Regions from separate parts of the Yersinia mollaretii ATCC 43969 genome, predicted to be linked through region 1. Evidence: predicted binding sites of a transcription regulator. Region 1 holds the regulator's gene; each other region holds the start of a gene.

Region 1 (7,769 bases):
CTAGGTGTGGACGATGTTGCCGCGACTTGTGACCAAATTCGTCAGGCGGGTGGAAAAGTCACTCGTGAAGCTGGCCCGGTCAAAGGCGGTAATACCATCATTGCATTTGTCGAAGATCCCGACGGCTACAAAATCGAGTTAATCGAGAATAAGAGCGCCGGACACGGCCTCGGAAACTGATTAACAATAAGGCACCCTCACGGTGCCTTTTTTCTCATCACGATATCCCCCTGCATCCTGCGCCAAAATTTGACATAATGTGTGCTGAATTCGATGAAGATAAGAAACTGATGGCAGATAAAAGTGACCTTAACGCCCTGAGCGGCCGTTTTCGTGGGTATTATCCCGTAGTAATTGATGTTGAAACCGCCGGTTTTAATGCTCAAACCGATGCATTATTAGAAATTGCCGCCGTGACATTGCAGATGAACAAAGAGGGATGGTTGCTGCCGGATGAAACGCTGCATTTTCATGTAGAACCGTTTGAAGGTGCCAATCTACAACCTGAGGCACTGGCGTTTAATGGCATTGACCCGACTAACCCGTTACGTGGCGCAGTCAGTGAACACGATGCCTTACACGCCATTTTTAAAGCGGTTCGTAAAGGGCTCAAGGATCAGGGCTGCAACCGAGCAATTATCGTGGCGCACAATGCCAATTTCGACCATAGCTTTGTGATGGCAGCCGCTGAGCGCGCCAGCTTGAAGCGCAACCCATTCCACCCGTTCGCCACTTTTGATACCGCAGCACTCAGCGGGTTGGTGCTTGGGCAGACCGTGTTGGCAAAAGCATGCCTGACAGCAGGCATTCCATTTGATAGCAGTCAGGCGCATTCGGCCTTGTATGACACAATGCAAACGGCAAAGTTGTTCTGCGAGCTGGTTAATCGCTGGAAGAAATTGGGCGGCTGGCCGATACCGGCGGGAGAGTCCGAGTAACACGGTTTTCATGAGAAAATAGCGGATATATAAAAAAGGTGGCCTGCAGGCCACCTTTTTCGTTTGTTTCACTGTACAACTCGCCTGTTACTCTGCGGCGGGTTGATCTTCTTGTGAACGGTATTTATCTGCGGTCTCTTTCAGCAACTGTTGCAATTCGCCACGCTGATACATTTCCATCAGAATGTCGCAACCGCCGACCAATTCGCCATCAACCCACAGCTGCGGGAATGTCGGCCAGTTGGCATATTTTGGTAGCTCTGCACGAATATCCGGATTTTGCAGGATATCAACATAAGCAAAGCGTTCGCCACAGGCAGATAACGCTTGCACAGCCTGAGCAGAGAAACCGCAGTTTGGCAGCTTCGGTGAGCCCTTCATGTACAGCAGGATTGGGTTTTCTGCTATCTGGCGCTGAATTTTATCAATCGTGGTCATTTATTGCTTCCTCAAGCCATCGAGTGGCTACAAACTTTTACTTAATATAATTATTGCGTACGGTCTATTGTAGCGACTGTCACCACTGGAATAAAACGCCATCTTTTGCAGGGGCTTTTCACTATCAGTGAAGAGTTAAATCTCAGCTACAAATATGTGCCTTAAGAATAACATTTTTGATCCCATCACTTCACTATTATCTTCTTAATGGAATAGCGGGAGGGTGACCAATATAACTTGTTGACGGATGGTTGATTTAAGTCCATTGAAAGCATAAAAAGGCGGCAATTGTGAAGCCATTAACGTTTTCTCACAATATCGATTAGAATACTGTATGTCTTCGCTTTTTTATATCCTGAGTTTCGGCAATACTGTGACTCTTCATATTCATCTTAAGGCTAAGGTTGGTCGCGTTATTATGCGTTTAATACTTACGCTGTTTGTGCTGCTGTTTACTCAGCTATTCTTAAATCTGGCGCATGCGTCGCCGCAGGCACAGGTGTCGGCGGAGCAAAAGAAAGGCCAGATCAGTCAAGCCAGCCCTGATGATCGTAAAAAGCGAAAAGCCGATAAAAGCACCAAAAAAGCGAAAATAGCCAGCGATAAAACGTCCACCAGCAAAACCACCACAAATAAAACAACGGCCAATAATGATAAAAAGAAATTAGCCGCTAATACGACTAAAACGATTAAGAAGAAAGCGCAACAAGTCAGTAAACCCGCGACAAAAAAAACCAGCAGTACCAAAAAGACGAATATTAAAACTGCGGCTAACAAAACAACAGCGGCAGTCAAAAAGAGTCAAAAAGCGGCTTATGGTCGGCATCGAAATAAAACTCAAGGCAAAGCGAGCACCGAACTCGTCGCCAATAATAAAATTAAGCTCAGCCCTGCCCATAAAAAGCGCTATCAACACGCCAAACAAACCGCAATGAGTAAACTGATGAAACAAGTCGGTAAGCCTTATCGCTGGGGTGGCACCTCACCAAATACCGGTTTTGATTGCAGCGGACTGATTTATTACGCCTATAAAGATGTGATCAGAATAAAAATGCCGCGCACCGCTAATGAGATGTATCACTTGCGTGATGCCGCGCCAGTCAAACGGGCTGAATTAGAGAGTGGTGATCTGGTGTTCTTTAATATTGCTAATCGCGGCGTTGCCGATCATGTCGGCGTTTATTTAGGCAACGGCAAATTTATTCAGTCTCCACGCACCGGCGAAGAGATCCGTATTAGTATGCTGGATAACGACTACTGGCAAGATCATTATGTGGGCGCACGTCGCGTGGTCACACCAAAAACTATCCGCTAATCCTTCAACACACATCCGGCGGCGCTGTCGGGTGTGTGTTTCCTTACTCCCCCTATCTCAGTGACGACTCCTGAAGAGTTTGCATTCAATCCCCTTTCTAACCCTATGGTTTTCAATGTCATTCCTGTCGAAAGTTGTTAAGATTAATACCCACAACAAAAATACAACAATTATGCTTTACCCGCTCTTCGCCACATTATGGCCTGCGGCTATTGATGGGATTTGAGGAGCAAACACCCTGAGCAACCCCGAAAGGAGAGAGCTATGTCTTTTGAATTACCGGCATTACCTTATGCGCAAAATGCGCTGGAACCCCACATCTCAGCTGAAACGCTGGAATACCACCACGGAAAACACCACAATACCTATGTGGTTAATCTCAATAGTCTGATTAAAGAGACTGAGTTTGCGGGCAAGACACTGGAAGAGATCGTAAAAACCTCCAGCGGTGGCATCTTCAACAATGCGGCCCAAGTTTGGAACCACACTTTCTACTGGCACTGCCTGTCGCCAAATGGCGGTGGTGAGCCGACGGGTAAAGTGGCCGACGCCATTAATCAGTCATTCGGTTCATTTGCAGAGTTTAAAGCGCAGTTTACCGATGCCGCAGTGAAAAATTTTGGCGCAGGCTGGACTTGGCTGGTTAAAAAAGCAGATGGCACGCTGGCGATTGTCAGTACTTCTAATGCAGCAACCCCTCTGACCACAAATGATAAGCCATTGCTGACCGTCGATGTGTGGGAGCACGCTTATTATATTGATTACCGTAATGCGCGGCCAAAATATCTGGAGAATTTCTGGGCGCTGGTTAACTGGTCATTCGTTGAGAAGAATCTAGCCTGATAAGGCAATAAATGATAGGCGGTGTGTTAGCACATCAGCAGAAATAACTCAGGGCGGGTAAACCGCCCTACTTAATAATTTTACCGGCAAGCGGCTTAATTAATTCATTACCGCCACGAAGCTAAAGGCAATAATCATCGCCAGCGCACCAACAGTCGTAATCAGCGACATTTTCAGATTGGTATCCATAAAAACTCCTTAGCCGGTCAGTTTGTAGTAGGAAAAAGACACAAAGTTACTGTGTTAAATTATCTTCCCACAATTCAGAAAAAAAATCTTGTGCTCATTACGCACTTTATAACTTTGAATACCTCTTCCACTTTGACTCCAGATCAGACAAAATTCGCAGTTCATAACTGCATACCGACTAATAACGTCCAATAAATACTCTCAGACAAGCCGCTGATTCCATTTTCCAGCCCAATAATATGCATCTGTCTGAGTGTTTTCGAGTCTGCAGGCAAACGATTAACATCATACTTACCGACGGTAACAGGTAAGCTTAGGAGTCATTTTTTTATGGCAACGATTAAAGATGTGGCCAAACACGCGGGTGTGTCCACCACCACCGTTTCGCATGTGATTAACAAAACTCGTTTCGTCGCCGAAAATACCAAGGCTGCCGTGTGGGCAGCCATTAAAGAGCTGCATTATTCGCCCAGTGCTGTGGCCCGCAGTTTGAAAGTTAACCACACCAAATCCATTGGCTTATTGGCAACATCCAGCGAAGCGCCCTATTTTGCCGAAGTGATCGAAGCGGTTGAAAACAGCTGTTATAGCAAGGGTTACACGCTGATTTTATGTAACTCTCATAATAATCTGGATAAGCAGAAAGCCTATCTGGCGATGTTGGCACAAAAGCGTGTTGATGGGCTGTTAGTCATGTGTTCAGAATATCCCGAGCAACTGCTGGGGATGCTCGAAGATTATCGCAATATCCCGATGGTGGTGATGGATTGGGGAACGGCACGTGGCGATTTTACTGATTCTATTATTGATAATGCCTTTGAAGGCGGCTATTTGGCTGGCCGTTATCTGATTGAACGCGGTCATCGTGATATAGGCGCGATCCCCGGTCAGTTATCCCGCAATACCGGCGGTGGTCGCCATCAGGGCTTCCTTAAAGCACTGGAGGAGGCCAATATCACGGTGCGTGATGAATGGGTGGTTCAGGGCGATTTTGAACCGGAATCGGGTTATAAAGCCATGCATCAAATTCTGACACAGAAACATCGCCCGACCGCCGTGTTCTGTGGCGGGGATATTATGGCGATGGGCGCAATATGCGCAGCCGATGAGCTGGGCCTGCGAGTGCCGCAGGATATTTCGGTGATCGGGTACGATAATGTGCGTAATGCGCGCTATTTCTCCCCGGCACTCACCACCATTCATCAGCCGAAAGAGCGATTGGGCGAAACGGCCTTTGCGATGCTGCTCGACCGCATTGTCAGCAAACGCGAAGATCCCCAGACCATTGAGGTTCACCCGAAACTGGTCGAACGACGTTCTGTTGCCGATGGTCCGTTCCGCGATTATCGCCGTTAATCCTCTCCCGCCGATAGTACAGGCTGCTATCGGCGGTGATCTCCATCATCATCAGTCACGAGATGATGATAGAGTATCATCTTTCATCCACTCTGCATTTAACGTGACACTGTCACCCAAATACTCAAGCAGCCAAGCCAGTGCGGGCGAATGATTATTCTGCTCCCACGTCAGGCAGCACGGGCTATCCGGCAGCGGTTCCGCCAAGTTTAGCGCCGCCAGTTTCCCCTGCGCAATCAGTGGCGAAACCATATGGGCGGGCACCATGCCAACACATAACCCCTCACACAGGCAGTCGATCCCCGTCACCCAATCCGGAACCACCAGCCGCTGCTGATTATCTAGCGTCCAGGTGTCTCGTTTAGGCAAATTTCGCGCAGTATCTTCGAGGCAAAGTGAGGGATAAGGGCGGAGCTGATCATCGGTCAGCGGCCCGGTTAGCTGAGCTAATGGATGTTTGACACTCACCACACACTGCCAGCTTAAAAATCCCATATCACGAAAAACAAACCGCCCCCCAACAGGCACTGCGCGAGTAGCACCGATGGCCATTTCTGCCTGTCCATCGACCAATGCATCCCAGACACCATTGAATACTTCATAACGTACTCGTAATTCGATATCAGGAAAATGTCGATAAAAATCCAATACTAAGCGGCGACTGCGCTGGGGCTTGACGATTTTATCTATCACGATAGTTAATTCCCCCCGCCAACCATTCGCCACTTGTTGACATTGACGACGGGTGCCATTCATTTTTTTGATGACATCACGTGCTTCTTTGATAAAAACCAGACCTGCGGCGGTTAATTCTACGTCACGATGACGTCGTTCAAACAGCGGCACTGCCAGCCACTCTTCAAGTTGGCGCACGGTATAACTTATCGCCGATGGCACACGGTGCAATTCTTGTGCAGCAGCACTGAAGCTACCGGTACGCGCCACTGCGTCAACCACATCCAGTGAGTATTCGGACCACATTATTTTCTGCCCCTTCAGCTTAATCACTTAGCTATCAAATATTTTGACAGCATGGCGCAAATATTACCGTTTCACAACAGAATCACTCACCGGATAGAATGCCCTCCGCCACAAATTGCCTGCAACAATCTATTTACAACAGCAGCGCCTGCACATTTTCAAATAGAGAATAATAAAGAATGAAAACGACACCTAGCTTCATGTTCTATCTGGCTGGTTTAAGCATGTTGGGTTATCTGGCCACCGACATGTATTTACCCGCCTTTGGGGCCATGCAACAAGAACTGCAAACCTCCGCTGGATCCATCAGTGCTAGCTTGAGCATTTTTCTCGCGGGTTTTGCTATCGCCCAGCTTATCTGGGGGCCGGTATCTGATAAATTAGGCCGTAAGCCGGTGCTGTTAGCCGGACTGGGGTTATTTGCCCTCGGCTGTTTGGGGATTCTGTGGGTGGAAACGGCCACGCAACTATTGATCCTGCGCTTTATTCAGGCGGTGGGGGTCTGTTCTGCGGCCGTGAGCTGGCAAGCCTTGGTGGTGGATCGCTATCGTGACGGTAAAGCCAATCGTGTCTTTGCCACCATTATGCCATTGGTTGCGCTCTCTCCGGCGCTCGCCCCCCTGCTGGGTGCCTGGCTGTTAAACCACTTCAGCTGGCGCTCAATCTTTGTCGTCCTACTGGTCATCACACTGCTGCTACTGATTCCAACCGCACGGCTGAAAGAGCGGAAAAAATCCGTGACCGATAAGGCCGACCAACATAAGACGGCGATCAGTTTCTGGCAGTTGCTAAAATCTCCGGTATTTAGCGGCAATGTGATGATATTCGCCGCATGTAGCGCCGGATTTTTTGCTTGGTTAACCGGTTCACCTTTTATTCTGGGTGACATGGGATATGGCCCTAATGCCATCGGTTTGAGCTATGTTCCACAGACGCTGGCTTTCCTGTTAGGTGGATTCAGTTGCCGTAGCGCACTGACTCGCATTAAAGGGAATACCCTTCTGCCTTGGCTGTTAGCGGGGTATAGCACCAGTATGATCGCGCTCTATCTCATCGCGACCTTGACGACACCCACACTGGTAAGCTTACTTATTCCTTTCTGCATAATGGCGCTTGTGAATGGTGCCTGCTACCCTATTATCGTAGCGAATGCATTACTGCCTTTCCCGGCGAACACGGGCAAGGCCGCAGCGCTGCAAAACACGCTTCAGCTAGGGTTGTGTTTTGTTGCTAGCATGATGGTGTCCGCTTTTATTAGCCACGCGTTGCTGGCAACAGTGACAGTCATGCTGTCGACAGTGGTTTTAGCACTGGTGGGGTATGGCATCCATTGCTATGCCGTGCAAAAAGATAAAAAGGTATTAATTCCCAATGGAAATAGTCACTAAGTGACATGGATGCCGGGTGCGATTTATTATTGAGAAAGCATCCCGGCAAGCCTATACTCGGTTTAACCAGCTACAATATCATTAAAAAAAAGCGTTATCTTAAGGACTTTCTGTGCGCGTGGATTGCGTCACATTTACTCTTATGGATGAGTTGCCCTAAACCAAAATAGAATTAGGGTTTATTCTTATTCTTCCTCTGTCAGTAACGGATATCAGACACCAAGGTCACAACAGCCTAATTGGTATGTATTCGCGTATATAAACACTTATCGCGGGTCATAAGTCAGAAGAAAGTGATGGAGAAGCTATGAGTTCATCCTG
Region 2 (7,769 bases), 1.1 Mb from region 1:
GTCTGCAACGGGCCATACAGACCAAAACCACCGTTATTAAACAGTCCATACAAGCGGCCGTCCGTCAGTGCGATAACCTCTGCCGCCGCCCGTTCAACACTGGCACTGTCATCCAAATCCAGCTCAATACCTTCCAGCCCTAACTGTGTCATCTTTGCCACATCATCGGGTTTACGGCAGGCCGCCAGCACGCGGTAGCCGCGGTTTTTCAAGTCTTGCGCCGCGACCAAACCAATGCCACTGGAACAACCGGTAATTAATACTGCTTTTTGCATAACTTTACCTAATGAGTGATTCTATTTGCTTATACAAGTGGTTAACTAACGCATTACTGTACATTAATCACTAACGGCTTGAGTTGTTGTGCCATCCATTCAGCGATAAACGGCTGGGCCTCGGCGTTAGGGTGTAAACCATCATCCTGCATCCACTCGGGCTTGACGGCAACGTGTTCCATAAAGAAAGGTACCAACGGAATACTGAATTGCTCGGCAAGTTGTGGATACAGCGCGGTGAAAGCATCAGTATAGCGGCGGCCATAGTTAGGTGGAATGCGGATTTGCATCAATAAAGGTTGGGCTTTTGCTTTCTGTACCAGATTGATAATTTGTGTCAGATCTCGTTGAATATCCTGCGTTGGAAAACCGCGCAGTCCATCATTCGCGCCCAGCTCAATCAACACCCAGCGTGGCTGATGTTGCTTGAGCAGCGCAGGCAAGCGGGCCAAACCTTGTGCGGCAGTATCGCCACTAATACTGGCGTTGACCACCTTCGGCAATGTGGGGGTCGCCTGCCAGGTTTTATCCAGCCGCGAAGGCCAAGCTTCGGCAATAGGCAAGCGGTAACCGGCGCTCAAACTGTCGCCGAGAATCAAAAGTGTATCGGTTGCGGCGGCACGCAAACTGAATAATCCCAACAGCAATAGGAAGGGAAGATGCCAGCGGAAAACGTTCTTGAAGTTCATCATCTTAATAAACACGTCGGTCAGGGTGAGCAACAGCTCTCCATCCTTACCGGAGTTGAGCTCGTTGTCAAACCCGCTCAGACAATTGCACTGATTGGTGAGTCAGGTTCAGGTAAATCCACTTTGCTGGGGATTCTGGCTGGCTTGGATGATGGCAGCAGTGGCGAGGTGAGTCTGCTCGGCCACTCTTTGACGGCGATGGATGAAGAGGGGCGCGCGCAACTGCGGGCAAAAAATGTCGGCTTTGTCTTTCAATCATTTATGTTGGTGCCGACTCTCAATACGCTGGAAAACGTCCAGCTCCCTGCCTTGCTGCGGGGAGAGAGCGAGCGCGACAGTAAAGCCCATGCCATTGAGCTGTTAACGCTGGTGGGATTGGATAAGCGCCTGCATCATCTTCCGGCGCAACTTTCTGGCGGCGAACAGCAGCGGGTGGCTCTGGCCCGCGCTTTCAGCGGGCGGCCTAAAGTGCTATTTGCCGATGAGCCAACCGGCAATCTTGATCGCCATACGGGTGATCGCATTGCCGACTTGCTGTTCTCCCTGAATCGCGACTACGACACCACCCTCATTTTGGTCACCCATGATGTGCAACTGGCGGGCCGTTGCCAGCGTCGGCTGCGCTTGCAAGACGGTAAATTGTGGGAGGAAGCATGATTTGGCGCTGGTTTTGGCGTGAGTGGCGATCGCCTTCACTGTTAATTGTCTGGCTGGCATTAACACTGGCGGTGGCCTGTGTGCTGGCATTGGGCACTATCAGTGACCGCATGGAGAAAGGGCTGAGCCAGCAGAGCCGCGATTTTCTGGCGGGGGATCGGGTGCTGAGTGCCGCGCATCCGGTGCCTGAAGGCTGGTTGCTGGAGGCGAAAGAGCAGGGGCTGACCGTCAGCCGCCAGCTCTCCTTTATGACCATGACGTTTGCCGGTGATCGCCCGCAGTTGGCAGACGTCAAAGCCACCGATTTGGCCTATCCGCTGTATGGAAAACTGGAAACACTGCCCGCTGGGGCGGCACTTGAGCCGGGCACCGTACTGGTGGCACCACGGCTGTTGTCGCTGCTGGGGGTGAAGGTCGGCGACATATTAGAGGTGGGGGATACCTCGCTGAAAATTGTCGGCGAAGTGATTCAGGAGCCGGATTCTGGCTTTAACCCATTCCAGACCTCGCCACGTATCCTCATTAATCTCGCCGATGTGGAGAAAACCGGCGCGATACAGCCGGGCAGCCGCCTGACTTATCGCTACATGTTTGCCGGTTCACCGGAGGCGGTGGCGCAGTTCAGCGACTGGCTCACCCCGCAATTGAAGCCGGAGCAGCGCTGGTATGGTTTGCAAGAGTCCGGTGGCGCATTGGGGAAATCCCTGCAACGGGCGCAGCAATTCTTGCTGTTATCGGCGCTCTTGACGCTACTGCTCTCGATTGCCGCCGTGGCGGTGGCGATGGGGCACTATTGCCGCAGCCGCTATGATTTGGTGGCGGTGCTGAAAACCTTGGGGGCCGGACGAAATGCACTGCGGCGGCTGATTATCGGCCAGTGGCTATCAGTGCTAGTGCTGGCGGGGCTGTGTGGTAGCCTGATTGGGCTGCTGTTCGAGAAGATACTGGTGCGATTATTATCTCCGGTTTTACCGGCGGCACTGCCCTCCGCGGGTTTATGGCCATGGGTATGGTCAATGGGATCGCTGGTATTGATTTCGTTGCTGGTGGGTATTCGCCCTTATCGGCAACTGTTGGCGACACAGCCACTGCGGGTTTTACGCCGCGATGTGTCGGCGAATGTCTGGCCGCTGCGTTACTTTATTCCCGCGATGATGGTGATCGTGGTGGGGCTGTTGGCACTACTGATGGGCGGCAACGCCCTGCTGTGGGCCATTCTCGGTGGCATGGTGGTGTTGGCGTTACTGCTCGGCGTGATTGGCTGGGGCGGTTTATTGTTGTTGCGCCGTCTGACCGTCACCCGCTTATCACTGCGGTTAGCCATCAATCGCTTGCTACGCCAGCCGTGGATGACACTGACGCAACTGGCCGCATTTTCTTTATCTTTTATGCTGTTGGCGCTGCTATTAGTGTTGCGCGGGGATTTGCTGGATCGCTGGCAACAGCAGCTGCCGCCAGATAGCCCGAACTACTTCTTGCTGAATATGACACCACAACAGGTGCCGCAAGTGACCGAATTCCTGGCGCAGCATCAGATCACCCCTTCGACCTTCTACCCGATTGTTCGGGTGCGATTGAGTGAAATTAACCAGCAACTGGCGACTGAGCGGGTCCATGAAGATGATCCCGGCGGTGAAGCGGTTAACCGTGAATTGAATCTGACTTGGCAGCAGGATTTACCGCCGCACAACATTTTAACTGCGGGTCAGTGGCCACCGAAGGCGGATGAAGTGTCGATGGAGAAGGGGATTGCGGATCGACTGGGGATTAACATCGGCGATAAGCTGACATTCAGTGGCGATACGCAATCATTCGAGGCCATTGTGAGCAGCATTCGTCAGGTGGACTGGGAGAGTCTGCGGCCTAATTTCTACTTTATCTTCCCGCCGGGTGCGCTGGATAAGCAGCCACAAACTTGGCTGACTAGTTTCCGTTATCAGGGGGATGGCGAAGCGCTGACGCAATTGAACCGCCAGTTCCCGACCCTCAGCTTGCTGGATATCGGAGCGATGCTAAAACAGGTCGGGCAGGTGTTACAACAGGTTAGTCGTGCGCTGGAAGTGATGGTGGTGCTGGTGATTATTTGTGGCACTTTGCTGCTATTGGCACAGGTACAGGTAGGAATGCGCCAGCGTCGTCAGGAATTGGTGGTCTACCGCACGCTCGGCGCGAGTAAACGCTTACTTCGAGGCACCTTATGGTGGGAGTTTGCTCTGCTAGGAGGAGTGGCAGGTTTGGCGGCAGCCATCGGCGCGGAAGCGGCGCTTTGGGCATTACAGCGGCTCGTCTTTGACTTCCCATGGCAGCCTAACTGGGTCATGTGGTGGCTATTACCGTTGGCGGCGGCGCTGCTGTTGTCACTCTGTGGCGGCTGGCTGGGGGCGCGGTTGTTGCGGGGCAGGGCTTTGTTCCGCAACTATGAGGGGTAGATTTTATTCGCGGGCAGCATGAGTTGCCCGCGAAATATTTACAGCTTCGTCTGCGCCCAGCGCAGGGCGTTTTGGTACTCCGCAGGCAGCAATGGTGCCAGCTCGGCGAGCGCGGTACTTAATGCTGCGCTATCGGGATCATTCAAATTCAAATGACCCACCTTGCGCCCTTCGCGCACCTCTTTTTCGTACCAGTGCAGATGCACCAAAGGCAGCGACAACCACTGGGTATTGACGGCAGTGCCAATCAGATTGACCATTGCAGATGGGGTGTTCACCACCGGCTTGGGCAGCGGCAAGTCCAAAATGGCGCGCAGATGCAGCTCAAACTGGCTGATGGAGGCACCATTTTGAGTCCAGTGACCACTGTTATGCACTCGTGGCGCTAACTCATTGATCAGCAAACTGTCACCGACGATAAAGCACTCCATCGCCATCACGCCGACATAATTCAACTCATCCATAATGGCCGAGAGCATGGTTTCCGCTTGCTGCTGTAAACGGCTATCTGGCTGGGGGAGTGCGACACTGATGCGCAAGATGCCATCTTCGTGCAAATTGTGAGTCAGCGGGTAAAAAACAGATTTATCCTGATGGCTACGCGCACCAATCAGCGACACTTCGCCAGAGAAATTAATGCCCTGCTCGACAATACACTCGCCGTAAGCATCTGCGGGCAAAGTCTCTTGCTCACCCGAGCGCAAACGCCACTGGCCCCGGCCATCATAGCCGCCGACCCGACGTTTCACGATGGCGAGTTCGCCCAGTGTGGCGAAAACCTGTGGCCATTCGCTGGCACTGGCCAATAACTGCCAAGGGGCTGTTGCCAGATTTAGGCTATCGAGTAACTGTTTTTGGGTCAGGCGATCAGCTAAACGGGGGAAAATATCGCGGTTCACAAACGCGGTATGGGTGGCTAGCTCGCGGGTTAAGGCCGTTTCCGGCCAGCGCTCAATCTCAGCGGTAATCACACTGTGCTGATACGGCACCGCTTCTGGCTCGGCATCCAAACCCACCGGATACACGGCAATGCCCAGTGGTTCGCCAGCTTGGCGCAACATACGCCCTAACTGACCATTACCTAATACGCAAACCGGCTTCATGCTTCCTCCCTCGGATCGGGATTATCTAGCACTTCATCAGTTTGGTTTTGACGCCAGTGAGCCAAACGGCCAGCTAATTCAGGGTCATGCAGCGCCAATATTTGAGCCGCGAGCAGTGCCGCATTCGCCGCGCCTGCTTTGCCAATAGCCAGTGTTCCCACCGGTATACCGCGTGGCATCTGCACAATGGAGTAGAGGCTATCGACGCCACTTAAGGCCGCACTTTGCACCGGTACACCCAAAACCGGCACCAGTGTTTTAGCCGCCAGCATCCCCGGCAAATGAGCAGCACCGCCCGCGCCCGCAATAATGACATGTAAGCCATTGGCGTCCGCTTGTTCGGCAAAACTGAACAGTTTGTCGGGGGTTCTGTGGGCAGAAACCACTTCGACATGAAACGGTACATTGAGCGTGGTGAGCACGTCGGCGGCGAACTGCATGGTGGCCCAGTCACTTTTGGACCCCATTACGATAGCGATTTTAACCCCGGCTGCATAAGCCGAATCGAGGTTGGCTCCCATGAGGGTAAGGCTCCTGTGATTGCGCAAGCGTCGGCCAGAACGAAGGTCGATATCGTGGCTGGCGATGAGGGCGTAGAGCATATCATGAGCCAAAGACGAGGAAAACGGTTGCGTCGCGGCTTTTAGTGGGATTTTGCGGTTTTTTTAGTGGTGCGGTGATGGTAAATCGCGCGGCAATTATTGGCCGCGGGCGGTTAAAACGGAAATTTAATCAACTCAACACTTTCGGCGGTGACTTTTACCATCGAGCCTTCAACATGCCAGGCCCCCAAAACCACCCGATGTGCGGTTGCTGTGGGCAGCTCTACCTGATGAACCGCCGGGCGATGAGTATGCCCATGAATCATCCAACTGACCTGATGGCGCTGAAATGCATCAATAACAGCTTGGGGATTCACATCCATGATGAGTTGCGACTTACCGCTATTATTCTGTTGGCTTTGATTGCGCATATAAGCGGCAATCCGTAAGCGAAAACGCAGCGGGAGCCATAGGAAGAGTTTTTGAATCAGGGGGTTGTGCACTCTGCGGCGAAAATGCTGATAATCGGCATCATCGGTACATAAAGTATCACCATGCAAAATCACTATTCTGCGGCCATACAGCTCAACGACCACTTCTTCCGCGAGTAACGTCATGCCACTTTCAGCTGCAAAGCGTTTGCCGAGCAGAAAATCGCGGTTACCGTGAATAAAATAGCAGGGCACACCCTGTTGCTGGAGTGATTTTAACGCGCTAGCGACTTGCCGATAGAGTGGCTCGGGATCATCATCGCCAATCCAAGACTCGAATAAATCGCCAAGGATATATAAAGCATCAGCATGAATAGCATCGCGCTGTATAAAATGCAGGAAACCGGCAGTAATTGCCGGTTCCTGAACGCTAAGATGCAAATCTGCAATAAAAAGCGTGCTCATTAAGTCGCTATTACTCGCTTACAGTAACGCTTTTAATAATGACGTCTTCTTTTGGCACATCCTGATGCATACCGCTACGGCCTGTCGCGACGTTTTTGATTTTCTCAACCACGTCCAAACCCTCAGTCACTTCAGCAAATACGCAATAACCCCAACCATCTGGGCGCTCTGAACGGAAGTTCAGGAAGTCATTATCTGCGACATTAATAAAGAACTGAGCAGTGGCAGAGTGTGGATCATTGGTACGTGCCATTGCCAGCGTGCCACGGGTGTTTTTCAGACCGTTATTGGCTTCGTTCTTGATAGGAGCATCTGTCTCTTTCTGATTCATGCCCGGCTCGAAACCACCGCCTTGAATCATGAAACCATCAATAACACGGTGGAAAATAGTGTTATCATAGAAACCTTTACGGCAGTAGTTCAGGAAGTTCTCAACGGTAACCGGCGCTTTATCCGCGAAGGTATTGACGACGATATCGCCGTGATTAGTATGAAACGTGACCATAATAATATTCCTGCTAGTGTGTAAATAAGTGTATTCACAAATGGGTCGAAACCCTTTAGACGGCTCTTATATCATATCTCTGAGATTGAGTCAGCACTGGAAACACGGCTTATAGGGGCGAAAAAGTGCTGTATCACGGGCCGATTTACCGCATAATCTGATGATATCTTGTTTATCGATGCGTACCGCAAAATAAAACCACGGAATGTCCCAATGCTAAAGATTTTTAATACACTGAGTCGCCAAAAAGAGGAATTCAAGCCTATCCATGCCGGTAAAGTGGGTATGTATGTATGCGGGATCACTATTTATGACCTGTGTCACATTGGGCATGGGCGCACTTTTGTCGCTTTCGACGTTGTTGCGCGTTATTTGCGTTATTTAGGTTACTCGCTGACGTATGTCCGCAATGTCACTGATGTTGACGATAAAATCATCAAACGTGCGATTGAAAACAGTGAAACCTGCGAGCAGTTGACCACGCGCATGCTGGCGGAGATGCATAAAGACTTCGATGCATTAAATCTCCAACGGCCTGATTTAGAGCCGCGTGCGACCCACCATATTCCTGAAATCATCGAGATGACCGAGCGGTTAATCGCCCGTGATCACGCCTATGTGGCGTCAAATGGCGATGTGATGTTCGCCGTAGACAGTGACCCGGATTACGGCC
Region 3 (7,769 bases), 880 kb from region 1:
TGAGCGGTTTTTAGCAGTAAGCGGGCATTGGCCTCTGTTTGTTCAACATCAATAACATAGCTATCTGGATTGATTTTTCCCTGATGCCAGAACGAAATAGCCGCATCAATTAATTTACTGTTTTGTTTTAATAGGGTTTTTAGAAACATTTCATGTCCTAAGCGCCTGAGGCATAATTATTTTTATTAAATCATTATTATTTTGAATATTTATAACAAAAAGAACCCTAGTGTTGTCTATCTTGAAACCGTGCCACAAAGCTAAATTAGCGCAGAGGTGGCAAGTCACTAGAAAGATATAGACCGTAAAGGTTCGCGAGTAAATATCCAATTTCATTTTCAGCTGGTTTTAATGAAAAATAGGCCAATAAATCCTGATTAATCTCACGAATATAGTGAATATCTTCGCATTGGACGATTTCAGCGAGTATCTCTGGGTCCAAAGCATTAATCTCCTCACCACGGCGGGTGCGCATTAATGCATTTGCCATATGAGTGATCGCCATCGCCCCCTGCTCGCTACGAATCGGCAACTGCCAAAAATTCTCTAACCGATTGATAACTTGATCTAAACCCTGACCAATATCGGCATCAATCACCCCAGCCTGACACAAAATATTAAGACGCGGATCAACACAAATTTCCAAAGAGTTTGCCTCCTGAAAACAACAGCTTAGCCTGTAGCTAAGTCGAAGTGATTAATAACGAGGCTCTATTTCGCCCCTCTGTACTGCCCGCTGATGATTCAGCAGCAATGTTTCGTTGATCCCTTTCTCCAGCAATAATTTGATGGGGTGGTTATCTGGCCGGATAAGGATGACCGCCTGTGAGGCTTGAATATAACGCGCATCGCCTTGCAGTTTGATGGCTTGTAAATGTTCATGGGGAACATCATCAGCCAGATTCCAAATAGCGGCATCAATATCACCACGATTAATGTGCACAATACAGTCACTATAAGGTAATTCAACCAACTCAATGGGTTGCCCGGCAAATTTAATTTCAGTCAGCAAACATTGGTCGGGTGAACGCGGGTCCAATCCTACCCGGCGAATCGTGTGCTGTTCGCCACGACGGCAAATAAGCTGGTGGCCATCCACGTAGGAGCCATTTCCCAGATTTAATGCCATCGCCACTCGCCCTTGGGCCAGATAACTTTTTGCGGCCAGATGCGACACCACCGCCATATCGTAAATACCATCTATCAGGCATTCGATACGCACTTCAGCCCCACGCATATGAGCAAAATAGAGGGGGAGTAAGGTAAATTGCTCCCTTAAACCACTGGCGAGACCTTCATAAAGTTTAGTATAGGGGAGCGGCATAGCGCACACCATATTACCCAGATCCGCCTGTTGCAGTAACAGTGGCATATTCAGGTCAATCAATAAGGTACCATTGCGGCCACGGCGTTCAACGATGATGGCTCCATCCGCTTCCAGCACTTTTAAGGCGTGCTGCACAACACCGACGGAGATGCCGAAATCTTCTGATAATTCATCAATAGTTTTCAGTCGATTGCCGGGGCGCTCACCAATTAAATAGCGCGCCATAGATACTAATGCCAACCCTTCTTTTTTTATGAATTTCTTACTCATGGTAGGTCAATTCAGCCTTATTACACTCAGCAACATCCCTTACGAAGTTGAAGTCTTACGACAACACCAAGTTCCTTGGGGATAAATTATATTACCGAGTCATAAATAGTGAGGGGATAATTTTAGCCACATCAATAACTTTCAGTTATATGAATATTGAGACATTCATCCGAATGTCTCATCGTGGCAATATTAAGTTAGGATATATGAGATCTAAATCACGTTCTACCAAATTTAAGTACAATAATCAGACGGAATTTATGGCGCGGAAATATGTGAAAGGCCGAATGACCTCTCACAGAAAATTAAATAAAATTCAATAATTAAATCACTTTATGCGGCCCGAAACATTCATAGTGAATTCGTTCGGATGCAACCCCTTGTGCCAATAATTGACGCCCGGCAAATTGCATAAATCCTAGTGGGCCACAGAAGTAATAATGTCGGTTGGGATCGGCCGCCAACCACTGATGTGAACTGAGGTCCATCACCCCTTTGCTGTGATAATCCTCCCCCGGATTATCTTGCGCGGTGGGTTCGCGATACCAAATGTGGCGGCTGAGATTAGGCATATTTTCTGCTATCGCCGCGACTTCATTGGCGAATGCATGAACACGGCCATTTTCAGCGGCGTGCAGCCAATGCACTGATGCGGCATGTTGCTGGTCGTGCAGGGAATTAAGCATACTCAACATCGGGGTTTGGCCCACGCCGGCGGAGATCAGCGCCACTGGGGTATCCGGTGAGATATCCAGAAAGAAATCACCACGAGGAGGCGCGATACGTACCGTGTCGCCTTCGTTCAGTTGTTGGTGTAAATAGTTAGAGACTGTGCCTTGCTCTTCACGTTTCACCGCAATGCGGTAAGTCTTGCCGTTTGGTGCGGCGGTCAGTGAGTATTGGCGAATTTCCTGATACTCGAGCTGCTCATCTTCAATATAAATACCCAGATATTGACCCGGTTTGAAATCCAGCACTCGGCCACCATCTTCTGGTGCGAGCACGAAGCTGCAAATCACCTCACTCTGCATCTCTTTTTTGATGATGCGGAAGCGGCGCAACGTTCTCCATCCACCAGTACTTTTTTCACCTTGTTGATAAATCTGATTTTCCCGCTGAATAAACACATCAGCCAGTACCCCATACGCTTTCCCCCAAGCATCTAGCACTTCCTGACCGGGTGAGAACATTTCATCCAGCGTGCTGATTAAATGATGGCCGACGATAGCATAGTGCTCTGGCTGAATATTTAGGCTGGTATGTTTCTGGGCAATTCGCTCGACGGCGGGCAGCAAGGCGGCAAGATTGTCGATATTCGCCGCGTAAGCGCAAAGGGCGTTGAATAGCGCTTCACGCTGATCACCATTTATCTGATTGCTCATATTGAATATGTGCTTTAGCTCGGGGTTGTGCTCGAACATGCGATCGTAGAAATGCGCGGTCAGTTTAGGGCCGGTGGCGGCCAGCAATGGGATGGTGGATTGAACGGTGGCGATGGTTTGGTGGTCAAGCATGGTGACTCCTTGGTCATTTTATCCCTTGGTACTCAAAGCCGAAGCTAAAAGTATTTTGGGTTTTTATCGTGTGCAATTTAATACATGTATTTTAAATGCATCTTATAGTTTGCCCCCTCATTTGTAAATGCACTTTGTCGTTATAGGGGATTAGAGTGGCATCTCAGCTCACATAATGTGAAAAAAGCACATGATGAATGTGAGGATAATTCCCTTGCCTTGGATGAACCTTGAACAGCTCAAAGCCTTACCCAGTCTGGAGCCAATCGTTTGCGTAAAAACCTCTGTCAAGACCTATCATAACGAGGGGGAAACAGTTTACACTGTGGGTCAGAACCCAAACGGGTGACCTTCAAGGTATATTTTGTTAGCTAAGTCAGGAGAGCCGGATGTTAAAGCGTGAAATGAACATTGCCGATTATGATGCAGATCTATGGCGTGCAATGGAGCAAGAAGTGGTGCGTCAGGAAGAGCACATCGAACTGATTGCGTCTGAGAACTACACCAGCCCGCGTGTTATGCAGGCGCAGGGTTCTCAGTTGACGAACAAATATGCTGAAGGCTATCCGGGCAAGCGTTACTACGGTGGCTGTGAGTATGTTGACGTGGTTGAGCAACTGGCTATCGACCGCGCGAAAGAGCTGTTTGGCGCTGATTATGCCAACGTTCAGCCACACTCAGGCTCACAAGCGAACGTCGCGGTTTACTCCGCATTGCTGCAACCGGGTGACACGGTTCTGGGGATGAATCTGGCACACGGCGGCCACCTGACTCACGGCTCTCCAGTGAATTTCTCCGGCAAACTGTACAATATCGTGCCTTATGGCATCGACGAATCGGGTCAGATTGATTATGACGATCTGGCACGTCAGGCTGAAAAACATAAACCAAAAATGATCATCGGCGGCTTCTCTGCCTATTCCGGTATCGTTGATTGGGCAAAAATGCGTGAAATTGCAGATAGCATTGATGCATGGCTGTTTGTGGATATGGCTCACGTAGCCGGTCTGGTGGCTGCGGGTGTCTACCCTAACCCCGTTCCTCATGCACATATCGTGACTACCACCACGCACAAAACACTGGCTGGCCCACGCGGCGGCTTGATTTTGGCGAAAGGGGGAGATGAAGACCTCTACAAAAAACTGAATTCATCTGTTTTCCCTGGCAATCAGGGTGGTCCATTGATGCACGTTATCGCGGGTAAAGCGGTCGCGCTGAAAGAAGCCATGGAACCTGAGTTCAAGATTTACCAGCAGCAAGTGGCTAAAAACGCCAAAGCTATGGTGTCGGTGTTCTTGGATCGCGGCTACAAAGTGGTTTCTGGCGGTACTGAAAACCACCTGTTCTTGCTGGATCTGGTGGATAAAAATATCACCGGTAAAGATGCTGATGCTGCTTTAGGCCGCGCCAATATCACTGTGAACAAAAACAGCGTACCTAATGATCCGAAAAGTCCGTTTGTGACTTCCGGTGTGCGTATTGGTAGCCCAGCGATTACCCGCCGTGGCTTCAAAGAGGCAGAGTCTCGCGAACTGGCTGGCTGGATGTGTGATGTGTTGGACAACATCAACGATGAAGCAACCATTGAACGTGTGAAGCAAAAAGTCTTGGATATCTGCGCCCGTTTACCGGTTTACGCATAATATTGTCGGATTTGTTTTAATTGCCAAATTTGCTTTAGCCGAATAAAAACCCGCGAAAATGCGGGTTTTTTTATGTGTGTCAGAGGGCAACCAAGACCATTGCATAATGCGCGGGATATCGCATCGCTTGTGAGCATTTTGTCAATCTTGTGGCTTAAGTGTGAACTTAACCTCAAACTCCATGTTTACATACTGACAAAGTTGCTAGCAGACGGGGCCTCTGTCACAGTGATGGCTGACCTCGGAGGGATTCATGGTATTACAATCAACACGTTGGCTGTCACTCAGCTACTTCACCTATTTCTTTTCTTATGGCATTTTCCTGCCTTTTTGGGGCATCTGGTTACAAGGGGAAGGGATACCCCCTGAAACTATTGGTATTTTACTGGGCGCGGGGTTAATTGCCCGATTTCTTGGCAGTCTGTTGATTGCCCCCAGTGTTAAAGATCCTTCCCATCTGGTAACAGCTATTCGCATTTTGTCACTGCTGACACTGGTGTTTGTGGTCGGTTTTTGCTTTGGCCATGGTTGGGCATGGTTGATGCTGGTGATCGCCGGATTTAACCTATTTTTTGGCCCATTGGTGCCACTGACTGATGCGCTAGCGGCCACTTGGCAGAAACAGATCACCATGGATTACGGCAAAGTCCGGCTATGGGGATCGTTAGCTTTTGTTATCGGTTCGGCGTTGACTGGTCAATTGGTCTCCATTTGGGGTCATCCTGCCATTCTCTATAGCCTGATTTTTGGTGTTTCAGCCATGTTGCTGGGCGCACTACTGAAACCTAATGTGATGCCACAGGGTGAGGTTAAGCATCGTAATGTGGTCGCCACTCACTGGAAGGTGCTGCTGTCTGATTCACAAGTGTGGCGCTTTTTACTCTGTGTCACCTTATTGCAAGGTGCACACGCCGGTTATTACAGTTTCAGCTCCATTTACTGGAAAGAGGCGGGCTATTCTGCTGCGACCATTGGCTATTTATGGTCGTTAGGGGTGGTGGCCGAGATTCTGGTTTTCGCGTTCAGTAATGTGCTATTTCGTCGCTGGACTGCCCGTGGTCTGCTGCTGCTTTCTGCCATTACCGGGATTATTCGTTGGAGCCTAATGGCCTCAACCACTGAGCTGCCGTGGCTCATTTTGATTCAAATCCTGCATTGTGGTTCGTTTACCGTCTGCCATTTAGCGGCGATGCGGTTTATTGCCGCACGGCGTGGGGCAGATGTGATCCGCTTACAATCGGTCTATTCAGCACTGGCAATGGGCGGGGGGATTGCGGTGATGACCGTGATATCCGGTTTCCTGTTTGAGCATTATCAAGGAGGCGTGTTCTGGGTGATGGCATTGATTGTGATTCCGGCGCTGTTTATTCGCCCTCAAGTGGCAGCGAGTCAGGAAGAGCAAACCGACTAAGGCAATTCCAGCACGTTGCGTAACTGCTTGTTTTGTTTGTCACTTAGTGGCAAGAACACCTGAATCAGTGGCGGGGCTGATTCAGGTTGGCGTACCGCATAAGGTGTGAGCACCACCGCTGTGCCTGGTGGCGCGCCGGATTGCAGATAAACATCATGGGGCAAATACTTAATATGCAACGGCAGTAGGGTTAACTCGCGAACCTGTTGCTCCACCTGCTGTTCCAATTGCGGGTTATTTCGCGTCAGCAGTAAAATCTGCTTCTCCTGCAAGGCATTTTCCTGCATCAGCCACGCACCAAAGCTAATGGCAATCAGGCCAACTTCGTCGGTGGAAAATTCAATCTGATACTCCTGTTCGAAAATAATCAGCGCTTGTTTGGTGATCCGTAGCAGCCGGGGATATTTACGGATCACCTCTTCCAGTAATGAATTATCAATACCGATATTGAAATAACAGCGCTCAATGGCGGGGGCCAGATGGGCAAAGAGCTGGCTGATCAGCGTGTCATTACTGCCGAGAGTCATACCTGAAAGTTGCTGAAAACGCGCGATCAACAGATAAATAGCCTCAATCAGGCGGTTATCTTCCGCTGATTGAGTGCTGTGATAGCTGTGCGCTTTAATCATCGTCAACATCAGGATCAGGATATCCCGTTCAACCTTATCCAGCGGATGACCCAATAGCGAGTGGCCTAACAGTGGATTAAGTGAATCATACAAACTGTCAGCCGCCGCTAACGCGGGTTTACATTTTAACCACTGTTGCTGGGTGAGTGAGAGTTCAGGCGGTGCTTGCTGCTGACTTTCCCAAGTACAATAGGCTAAATAGAGCTGTAAAAACTGGCGATCTTTGTCATTGAGCTGCCGATTAAGGTGCGGTTCGCACTGGCTGACGACGTGGGGTAAATGCTGCGATAGCACCGAGTCATCCCACGACAATGCTTGATATAGGCTGGGGGCAAACTGGTTCTCAACGAAATGCGGGCAATAGCGCAAGCCACGCCGCAACCAATGAATCAGGCAGAGTCTTTGGTCGAGGTGACTCCCCTGAATCACGCAATGATCGTTGCTATCGGCACTGAGCTGCAAATGGTAGAAACGCTGGATTTCGTTAGCCACCTCGGCTATATCTTGCCGGGTAGTCGGTATCCCGACCCCATTGAATTGGCTGATAGTTTCCAGTGGCACCTTGCGCGCAGGCATAAACAGCATGAGCACCATATGACAGCGCCGTTGTTGGCTTGATAGTGGTTGATCGGATAACAGGGGCACAGAAGAAGTCTCCAAGCGCATATAACCTTCCGTGATGGATGTGTTGTTATTCATCATCCTTAAGCATAGCAAAAGAGATTCTATCCGTTTTAATGAGTCGATGAGCTTTTACATCGATTTACATCATAGTTACCGTAGAGTATCCAAGGATTGATTAATGCATGATATGTTATATCGTTACTATTTAGTCGTAATGAACCGACTATTGGCCTTACTACTCGCGGGGAGCGCCGTTATTTATAGCCCATTGGCTGGGGCGCATCCGCACAGTTTTATTGATATGGACGCCACTTTCGTCAGTGAAAAACAGAGGCTGGTGGGGGTGAAAAT

The links. Region 1 encodes PurR, which represses purine synthesis genes. Its sites were predicted from a motif close to CANGCAAACGTTTGCNTG; they were not measured.
Positions count from the first base shown of each region.
Region 2: purE (5-(carboxyamino)imidazole ribonucleotide mutase) is a predicted target of PurR. The motif match lies at 5,772-5,789, and genes of this name have one in related genera.
Region 3: glyA (serine hydroxymethyltransferase) is a predicted target of PurR. The motif match lies at 3,371-3,388, and genes of this name have one in related genera.

Region 1 covers NZ_CP054043.1:3,635,345-3,643,113, forward strand. The annotation lists gene gloA (lactoylglutathione lyase) at 1-180, shown strand, start outside; gene rnt (ribonuclease T) at 291-938, shown strand; gene HRD69_RS16225 (Grx4 family monothiol glutaredoxin) at 1,026-1,376, opposite strand; gene HRD69_RS16230 (C40 family peptidase) at 1,795-2,691, shown strand; gene sodB (superoxide dismutase [Fe]) at 2,956-3,534, shown strand; gene cydH (cytochrome bd-I oxidase subunit CydH) at 3,634-3,723, opposite strand; gene purR (HTH-type transcriptional repressor PurR) at 4,054-5,079, shown strand; gene punR (DNA-binding transcriptional activator PunR) at 5,131-6,060, opposite strand; gene punC (purine nucleoside transporter PunC) at 6,240-7,448, shown strand; gene cfa (cyclopropane fatty acyl phospholipid synthase) at 7,756-7,769, shown strand, end outside.
Region 2 covers NZ_CP054043.1:2,511,406-2,519,174, forward strand. The annotation lists gene HRD69_RS11090 (SDR family oxidoreductase) at 1-275, opposite strand, end outside; gene tesA (multifunctional acyl-CoA thioesterase I/protease I/lysophospholipase L1) at 329-964, opposite strand; gene ybbA (putative ABC transporter ATP-binding protein YbbA) at 935-1,621, shown strand; gene ybbP (putative ABC transporter permease subunit YbbP) at 1,618-4,050, shown strand; gene purK (5-(carboxyamino)imidazole ribonucleotide synthase) at 4,089-5,153, opposite strand; gene purE (5-(carboxyamino)imidazole ribonucleotide mutase) at 5,150-5,674, opposite strand; gene HRD69_RS11120 (UDP-2,3-diacylglucosamine diphosphatase) at 5,869-6,591, opposite strand; gene ppiB (peptidylprolyl isomerase B) at 6,602-7,096, opposite strand; gene cysS (cysteine--tRNA ligase) at 7,310-7,769, shown strand, end outside.
Region 3 covers NZ_CP054043.1:4,510,632-4,518,400, reverse strand. The annotation lists gene HRD69_RS20040 (YhfX family PLP-dependent enzyme) at 1-149, opposite strand, end outside; gene HRD69_RS20035 (PRD domain-containing protein) at 266-646, opposite strand; gene yhfZ (GntR family transcriptional regulator YhfZ) at 698-1,597, opposite strand; gene hmpA (NO-inducible flavohemoprotein) at 1,921-3,111, opposite strand; gene glyA (serine hydroxymethyltransferase) at 3,501-4,754, shown strand; gene HRD69_RS20015 (3-phenylpropionate MFS transporter) at 5,008-6,165, shown strand; gene csiE (stationary phase inducible protein CsiE) at 6,162-7,460, opposite strand; gene HRD69_RS20005 (DUF1007 family protein) at 7,606-7,769, shown strand, end outside.